Regions from separate parts of the Butyricicoccus sp. AF35-5AC genome, predicted to be linked through region 1. Evidence: riboswitches for the same ligand, from Rfam matches in the RefSeq annotation. Region 1 holds a riboswitch; the other holds the start of a gene.
What was found. Region 1 has a riboswitch for cyclic di-GMP ahead of DWZ82_RS07545 (S-layer homology domain-containing protein). Riboswitches for the same ligand answer to the same signal wherever they lie in the genome.

Region 1 (4,217 bases):
TGATCATGTCGTTGTGCAGGTCCTCTGCAGTCTCCGGAAGGCGCTTGAGGACGCGGTTTACGAGCGTCATTGCCTCGGCACGGGTGATCTTGTTATTCGGACGGAAGGTGCCGTCGGTATAACCGTTGATCCAGCCGTTGTTGGCAGCGGCGCTGATTTCGTTCTTTGCCCAGTGGGATGCAATGTCGCTGAAGTCAACAGCGGCCGTGTTGGCCTTGTCGTCAAAACGAGCTGCGATCGCAGCGAACTCCGCACGGGTGATCGGCGCATTCGGATTGAACTTGCCCTGGCTGTCGCCCTTTACGATGCCCATAGCACTCAGCGTAGAAACAGCGTGGTTGTACCATGCGCCGGCTGCTACGTCAGAGTAGCTGTTGGACTTGGTGGAGTTTGCATTGCGGGTCTCGTCGGTGAGCAAACGGAAGAAAATGGTTGCTACCTCAGCGCGGGTAATGCCGTTCTGCGGACGAACGGTGCTGTCCGGATAGCCTACAATGTAAGCATAGTGGTCATCGCCGTTCAGACCGGTCGGTACATTATCCGGAATGGTAACGGTGGGCTTGCGGCTGCCGCCGCCACCGCCGCCGGAAGAAGATCTTCTTGCGTAGGTGTAGGTGAATACGGTGTCCTTCTCAACCTTTGCATTACCGACAGGAATCGTATCCCAGGAACCAGCACGGTAGCCGGAGTTCGGCTTGTCACCCACGGCCGGGATACGGGTGATCGGAACCACAACGTATTTAAGCTCATCGCCGTTTTTATAGTCCTTGAACGGAACGTAAACAACGATGTCAGCGTTGCCGCCGTTGTTCCACTCGCCGTTTACAACCTTGAATGCAAGACGGTACTCCCATGCGTCCGGGGTGCCATTGCCGGTCTCGTCCGGCTTCTCACCGCCCTTGACGTCAAGGTAGTAGTACAGGTCGATGGTAACGTCCTTGGTCAGCTTTTCAAGGTTATCGGTAACCTTGGTCAGACCCGGAACGTAAACGTAGGTCTTGCCGTCAACGGTCTGGTTTACTGCATCATCCTTGTAAAGCTCAGCAACCAGTGCATACTCATTGCCGGTCTTGGTCTCGCCGTTCTCTGCCTTAACCTCAACGTCCTTCTCGTTGTAGAAGTGCTTATTGATGGTGTAATGCTTCGTATTCTGTGTAAAGAAGCCTTGGATGATAACGTTGCTCTTGATTTCAAAATCCTTTGCAGCTTCGCTACCGATCTTCCAGCCAGAGAACGTATGGCCTTCCTTAACAGCGTTGCCACGAATCTTTACCAGAGTGCCGTAGTTATAAGTCTCCTCGTCACCCTGCTTCTCGCCGTCAACGTAGTAGGTTACGGTATACTGGCGGGTAATCGGCTTAAATACTGCGATGTAAGTTACGTCCTTAACCACTGCGATAGTAGTCGGGTCAACCAGTGCAGTATCTGCGGTGCCTGCCAGCTTCCAACCTGCAAACTCGTAAGTATACTGCGCGTCAGAAGCCTTGCTTGCCTGATCCTTCGGATCCTTAGTCGGCTTGTTGTTGTAAGCAACCGTCTGAGTATCGAGAGCATTTACAGCGTCATCAGCATTCTTCCAAGTTACGGTGTACTGGCGGGCAATCGGCTTAAAAACTGCAATGTAGGTTACGTCCGCAGTAACTGCTTGTTCCTTCGGATTAACCAGTGCAGTATCTTCAGTGCCTACCAGCTTCCAACCTGCAAACTCGTAAGTATACTGCGCGTCAGAAGCCTTGCTTGCCTGATCCTTCGGATCCTTAGTCGGATAACCATTGTAGTTTACCGCCTGAGTATCGAGAGGATCTACAGCGTCATCCGAGTTCTTCCAAGTTACCGTGTACTGGCGCGTTACCGGCTCGAATACCGCAATGTAGGTTACGTCCGCAGTCACTGCGCGTTCCTTCGGATCTACCAGTGCAGTATCTGCAGTGCCTGCCAGCTTCCAACCCTTGAACCTGTAATCATACTGAGCGTCAGAAGCCTTGCTTGCCTGATCCTTCGGATCCTTAGTCGGATAACCATTGTAGTTTACCGCCTGAGTATCGAGAGAATCCTCTGCGTCCTCAGAAATCTTCCAAGTTACAGTATACGGATTCGGAATCCACTTTGCGTACAGATGCAGGTCGGTCATCAGAAGATGCTTAGAGCCAACTTCATACTTGTTACCGTCAACATACCAGCCGCCGAAGCTGAATCCGGTCGGGACGGTGAACATGTTATCAAGAACGGTATATGTATCACCGCTCATTGCAGCAACTTCGCGGGAATCGTCGGTCGTGCCGGGGATAGTACCATAGTTAGAATGATAAGTAACCTTAACCGGAACACCGGCTACATAGCCGTCGACATGATAGCCGTCTACCTGATACTTAATGGTGTACCATACAACTCTAATATTATTCACATTAAAGTTTTCGCCCAGTACCGAGAACGGATCAGAGGGATTGGAATCCTTGATGTAGGTTTTGCCATCTTCCGACCAGTTGGCCTTGGTGAAGAAACCGAGGTTTTCCGGAGGATCCAGATATTCGCTTTCAACGCCATCAATCTTGGTATAACCGTTCGTGGCATCGTAGATGCTGTAATTCTTATCAGCAATCTTCTTGCCCTTCGCGGTCAGATAGCCTTTGTAGCCTTTGAAATTGTCGCGGTCGGTAACGCCGCCGTCCGAGGTGTCATTCGGCAGGTAGCTTTCTTGGCCCTGGCTTTCGCCGCTCGTCGGCTTATCACGGTTCGGCAGAAGCACGAAGTACTTGGCTTCCTGCTGCCAATTCCATGCGCGGTCGATTTGAACCTCCTGCACGCTAATTGTATTCGCCGGAGAATTGCTTACTGCATCATTATTCTGAGAATCATTTTCATTGGAATTGCTATTATTGCCAGTCTCCTCGATGTCCGTACCGCCGGACGGTGCCTGTGCAGGATCCGGATTCTCAATCTGTCCTGCCTGTGCAGTATCCTGAGGCTCAGTCTGCCCTTGGGTCTCGGCATCGGGAGTTTTTTGAATGGCGTCTTCTGCGGAAGTACTGTCAACAACCGACATCTGGTCTTCCGGTGACGGAAGGGTGGTGATGCCTTCATCGCCGGCCAGCGCCCAGGTCGGGCACATGGTCAGCGCCATGATAGTCGCAAGTGCTCCTGCGAGCAGACGTTTACGCATATTCTTTTTTAACATAGGAATACCTCCTTGGTCAGCGTGCATGCTGATCGAGAGGGATTGCAAATGTATTTCTGGCAACCGGCTGCCATGCGGAGAGAAAAAAACCTCCGTTTAGGCCCCTGGCTTTGCGAGACCGGCTTTCACCGATGGTGCCTTTGTCTGTACAACTTGCTCCTCAACGAGCCGCACAGATCATGTGTTTGTGGGTTTGCGATAATCTCAGAATGCAATGCAGTTTCAACCTCCAAATAAAATACCCCCTTTACAGCGCGCATAGCTCTGCAAGGGGGTACAAAGTACCTTCGGCAACCGGCTGCCATGCGGAGAGGAAAAAACCTCCGTTTAGGCCCAACTGGCTTTGCGACACCGGTTTTCACCGGCTGTGCCTTTGTCTGTACCTGTATCCCTTTACGGAAGTCATGCACAGAATTTTACGATCTTTTCTGTCGGCAGACACGCCGGACTGCATACACAGCCCTTTGCCTGAGCCGGACAGAAACCCTCCGAATCCTCTTCTTTAGTATACCATAAATGTCCGCGAATAACAAGCAAATACTGTAAAAACGAAGAAGAGTTTCAATCCGGAATCGTTTTTTATGCAAGAAATCGCCGCTGATTGGGCATAAACATACCCTATCAGGACCATTTGCATACAAAATAAAATGAAAAAGTGTTAAGCCGCAACTACTGCAAGCGCATCGCTGGTATTGGTGTAGGTCAGCGGAGATACGCAATCATGCAGGGTTTTTGCGTTCTTCACGCTGCGGGTAACCGCGTAGGTCAGATCAATCTGATACCACTCGCCATTCAGGTTTACCTTATTCCAAGCGTGGTAGCTGGAGCCGGCGTAACCCTTGGTCAGTGCGCACGGGATGCCCTGGCTGCGGCACATTGCTGCAAACAGCGAGGAAAAATCGTAGCAGATACCGGTGGTGCCCTTCAGGGTAGCGGCGGTATCCGGGATGTACTTGGTAATCTTGCCACTGGTGATCTCATTTGCCAGCTTGTTATCATAAGTATAACGGCTTGCCATATAGTTGTAGATGGCGATAACCTT
Region 2 (4,217 bases), on a different contig from region 1:
CTGCTTTTTGCTATTCGGCCTGTCTGTGCATTGCGTTACTATGCATATTTGCTGACAAGCCATGTATCACCGAAACCAAAATTAAAGAAAGCTAAGATAAGTATGGAGTTTAGGCTTTCATCTTTGATTGGGATTCTATCATACCGTATATACAGAACAAAGTCAATCGGGGCAGAAATTGTTCACATTTGATTCATAATTAAACTTTGGTACACAGAAAAGTTGCAAAAATGCAATATTCTTGTCCTCGTAACACTTTGCAATCGAACATTTGTTGCATAGTCCTAAATCGGCAGTTTCGGCAAAGCAAAAGTGGTCAAATAATTGACCACTTTCCGTAAAAATATTTTGGTTTTCCCGACAATTCGGACAAATAAATTCCGAAACGCACCTGTACAGAACAGATGTACAGCGGCGCGTTAAGGGGGAGAGGAACGAAATCCGCGCCGCCCGCGTCTTTCCTCTCCCCCTGCTGCGGTTATGGATAACTCCCTTGCGGCAGTTACCCACAGCCGCAGCACCCCCTCACCATTCTCGCGGCGGCGAACGCAGAGAGAAATCTTTTGAAGTCTATAACAGTAGACCCTTTCCGACGTAAGCAGTCTGCAATTTTGAACAATTACTTGTTTAAGTACAAAAGGACTTTTGTTGAAATTGACAAAGTAATAATTGACAAATGCCAAGCAACTTAGTACAATTTAATTAACTAAAAACCCAAACTCTTAGGAGAATGGCAGAAATGGCAAAACAGAGGAAACTCTGCGGCGCAAAGCTATAGGGTCTAAACGATTGCTCTGCAATCGCATGACAGCCAGTTACCTAACCAGTCCCCGCATTTTAAGAAACAGCGCAATACTGTGTGGACTACTATCCATGCGGTACTGCGCCCTTTTTTAACTGTTTGGGCGCAAAAGAAAGGGAGCGATCGAAAAATGAAACGCACACGAATCAGCGTATTGCTTGTAATAGCCTTGCTGTTGCAGCTATACGCACCACTCACGGCAGGCGCAGCGGACTTTACGCCAAACCCACAGACGGAATATGCCAAACGGTTTATTGCCGCCTGTGATGGACAGACATGGTTCATCAATGAGATTGAGCGTCTTCTGAACGCACAGCAACGCACACTGGATACCATCACCGGAGCGGAAGACCTTGTAGAAATCAAGAGCATTGGTCTGAAAGGCCGAAACATCACCGGACATATACCGGCTGCAATCGGGGAACTTAGTGAATTGCGGTATCTGTTCCTCTCGGATAATCATTTGAGCGGAGATATTCCATCTGCGCTCTATACGCTCCCGAAATTGCAGAATGTGGATTTAGGCGGTAATGATTATGCAGGTGCGATTCCTTCCGAATTTGGCACAATGCCCGCATTGAAAACGCTGGTTCTCAAAGACAATCAGTACACCGGTACGATACCGGATACGATTTTGAGCAATACCCAGATTGAGGTGCTGAACCTCATGGGAAATCAGTTGACCGGCGGTTTTCCTGCGGCAGTTGCCGGTATGAGCAGTCTGAAATACTTGAACCTTTCAGAAAACGTTATCGGCGGCACGATTCCCGACCTGTCCGCGCTGACGAATCTTATCTCTCTTTCGGCGTGGCAATGCGGCATGACCGGCACGATTCCCGAAACGCTGTACTCGCTTTCCGGTTTGCAGATTTTAGACCTGTCCGAAAACAAGCTGGAAGGCGAAATCTCTGCCGGTATTGCTAATCTGGCAGGCTTGCAATATCTCGCGCTGGACACGAACCCTCTGCGCGGTGTATTACCGGACGCATTTACACAGACTGCGTTGACCGAGATTCATTTGGAAAACACTTATCTGCGCGGTTTAGTTCCTGCTACGCTCAAAGCACGTCATGACGCAGGCGCAAAGGTCTATCTGAACAATAACTACATGACCGGCGCTGTCTTGAAGGATATGCCGAACAACAGCGGTAACTTTACAGATGGTGCAGCAAGCGAACAGTATCAGCTTACCAGCACTCGTTCCACGGTTACGGTCAGCAAGGACGGCACGGTAAACCTGTATGCGCTGCTGCTGAACAAGTCGCTGACTACCGGCAGCACGGCAAAAGTGCTGCTTAGACCGGACGAGTATGTTGTCACCTTCGATGATACCAAGGTGCAGGTTACTGCGGATAGCAGCGGTATCTATGTGAAGGCATTGACGGATATTCCGCAGAATACGAATTTCAGTATCACAATCCAAATCAAGGACAACACCGGCTCTGAATACTCCAAGGTAAAGCTGACCCTCACTACCGATGTTACCAGCGGTGGCGGCGGCGGTATCGGCGGCGGCGGTATCGGCGGCGGTGGCGGCGGCACACCTGCAACGCCCAAGGCAGAACACAAGCTGTATATCAACGGCTTTACCGATGGTATGTTCCATGCCGAACGCAATATCACCCGCGAACAGACCGCGAAAATGCTGATTGACGCGTTGGAAAAGGAAACTGCCGAACCGGAGCAATCCTCGTATACCGATATTGCCAATAACCGCTGGTCGTATCGCTGGGTTGAAGCAGCGTCCAAGGAAGGCTACATGGTCGGCTATAACGGCGGCGTGTTCAAACCGGAATTTGCAATCACTCGTGCAGAGATGGCAACAGCCTTGTCGCGTATCGCAGCGAAGGAAGGCTTGATTATGAACGGCAGTACCAAGACCTTCTCTGATGTGGCAGACGGCAAATGGTACAGCAGCTATATTCGTCAAGCGGTGCAGTACGGCTTAATCAGCGGCTATACGGACGGCACCTTCCGACCGGAGCAGTACATCACCCGCGCTGAAACCGTAACGATGATAAACCGTATGCTCGGCAGAAACTATGAAATGGCAACCGAACTGCACAGCATGGCTTGTCCGTTCCCCGATGTCAGCCAGAGCAACTGGGCGTATGGCAACATCATGGAAGCCGCTATCACGCACAAGCACTGATAGAAAGAATTAGAAACGGAAGAACTCCTGAATAGTTGGAGGTAAACTTATGAAGAAAGCATTAGTCCGCAGAGTAGTTTCTCTGTTCCTGTGCTTTTGCATGGTGATTGGATTCGTGCCAATCATCGACGCGCAGGCAGCGGAAATCAAGGGCGGCACATTCGACCCGCATACCGGTTATCTGGAACTGGAATTTGGGTATCAGCTTACGCAGTATGTGAATATCAATGTCTATGTCCGCAGTCCTTCGGACGATGGATTGAAGAAAGAATTTGTCGGCTCGATTGTAGAGAATTATCTGCTCTCCGGTGCAAACGATGTTAAAGCATGGCTTCCCGAAGATTCACCGGACACTATGGTATCGCCCTACACACCGGCTACAAAAACGGACGGCGGTTTGGTAGAACTGTCCGAGGACGGCATTTATCAAGCAGACAAGAACTTTGCCGGTGAAGATATTGAGCCGGTATCCATGATGAAGCACACGCTTATATGGGATGGCTCTCTCAATGGTATTCCGATTATCGGTCCGAACCTCGATGAAGATGTATTTTATCTGACCGTAGAAATTGAACCGCTCGGCAGACCGGATAAGAATGTCGAGTGTACCGGCAGTGATGACAGCCACACGCACGGTCAGAACTATACTTGGCCGCAGAAGCAGGAGAACGGCAAGAAAAAGTTTGCGGTCAGTACCGAACTGCTGGTAGACTACCGTGATTATGTTGTCGGTGAAGATGGCACGGCAGCATTCCTCATGCTGGAAGGCAGCTTGTCCGATGAAGTACGCAAGAAGCTGTACGAGCAGTTTGTCAGCGGCAGTCTGGCGTGCAATGAATTGACCGGTTTCCCCGAACTGGAAGGCTTGGTGCTGGACTACCAGAACCTTGACCCTGTAAACATGGTAACAGGTGCATACAACTTCATGTACGAGGACTTGAAGCTGGAAGGCATTATCCCGCTGACCTTCCTTCGTGTTTACAACTCGCGCTACGACAAGGGTGCGCTGGGTACTGGCTTTACGCACAGCTATGACTATTCGCTCATCAATGACCGTGGTATTATCCGTGTGACAATGCCTGGCGGTGAGGAGCAAATCTTCCTTACGCTCCGTGGCGGCGGCTATGATTCTCTGGCAGACAGCGGCTTTGTTCTGGAAGATGCGGCAGGCGGCTACCGCATGACGCACGAGGACGGCGCAGCGTTCATTTTCTCGAATGACGGCAAGCTGCGTACCATCTCTAATCCCGATGGTACGCAGGT

Region 2: it holds a riboswitch for cyclic di-GMP, as region 1 does, so the genes downstream of both, DWZ82_RS09885 (S-layer homology domain-containing protein) here and DWZ82_RS07545 (S-layer homology domain-containing protein) in region 1, are expected to answer to the same signal.

Annotation. Positions count from the first base shown of each region.
Region 1 is NZ_QUDX01000004.1:170,536-174,752, reverse strand. It holds gene DWZ82_RS07545 (S-layer homology domain-containing protein) at 1-3,175, opposite strand, end outside; cyclic di-GMP riboswitch class I at 3,231-3,324, opposite strand; cyclic di-GMP riboswitch class I at 3,462-3,557, opposite strand; gene DWZ82_RS07540 (transglutaminase-like domain-containing protein) at 3,834-4,217, opposite strand, start outside.
Region 2 is NZ_QUDX01000006.1:213,008-217,224, forward strand. It holds cyclic di-GMP riboswitch class I at 732-823, shown strand; gene DWZ82_RS09885 (S-layer homology domain-containing protein) at 933-2,954, shown strand; gene DWZ82_RS09890 (RHS repeat-associated core domain-containing protein) at 3,004-4,217, shown strand, end outside.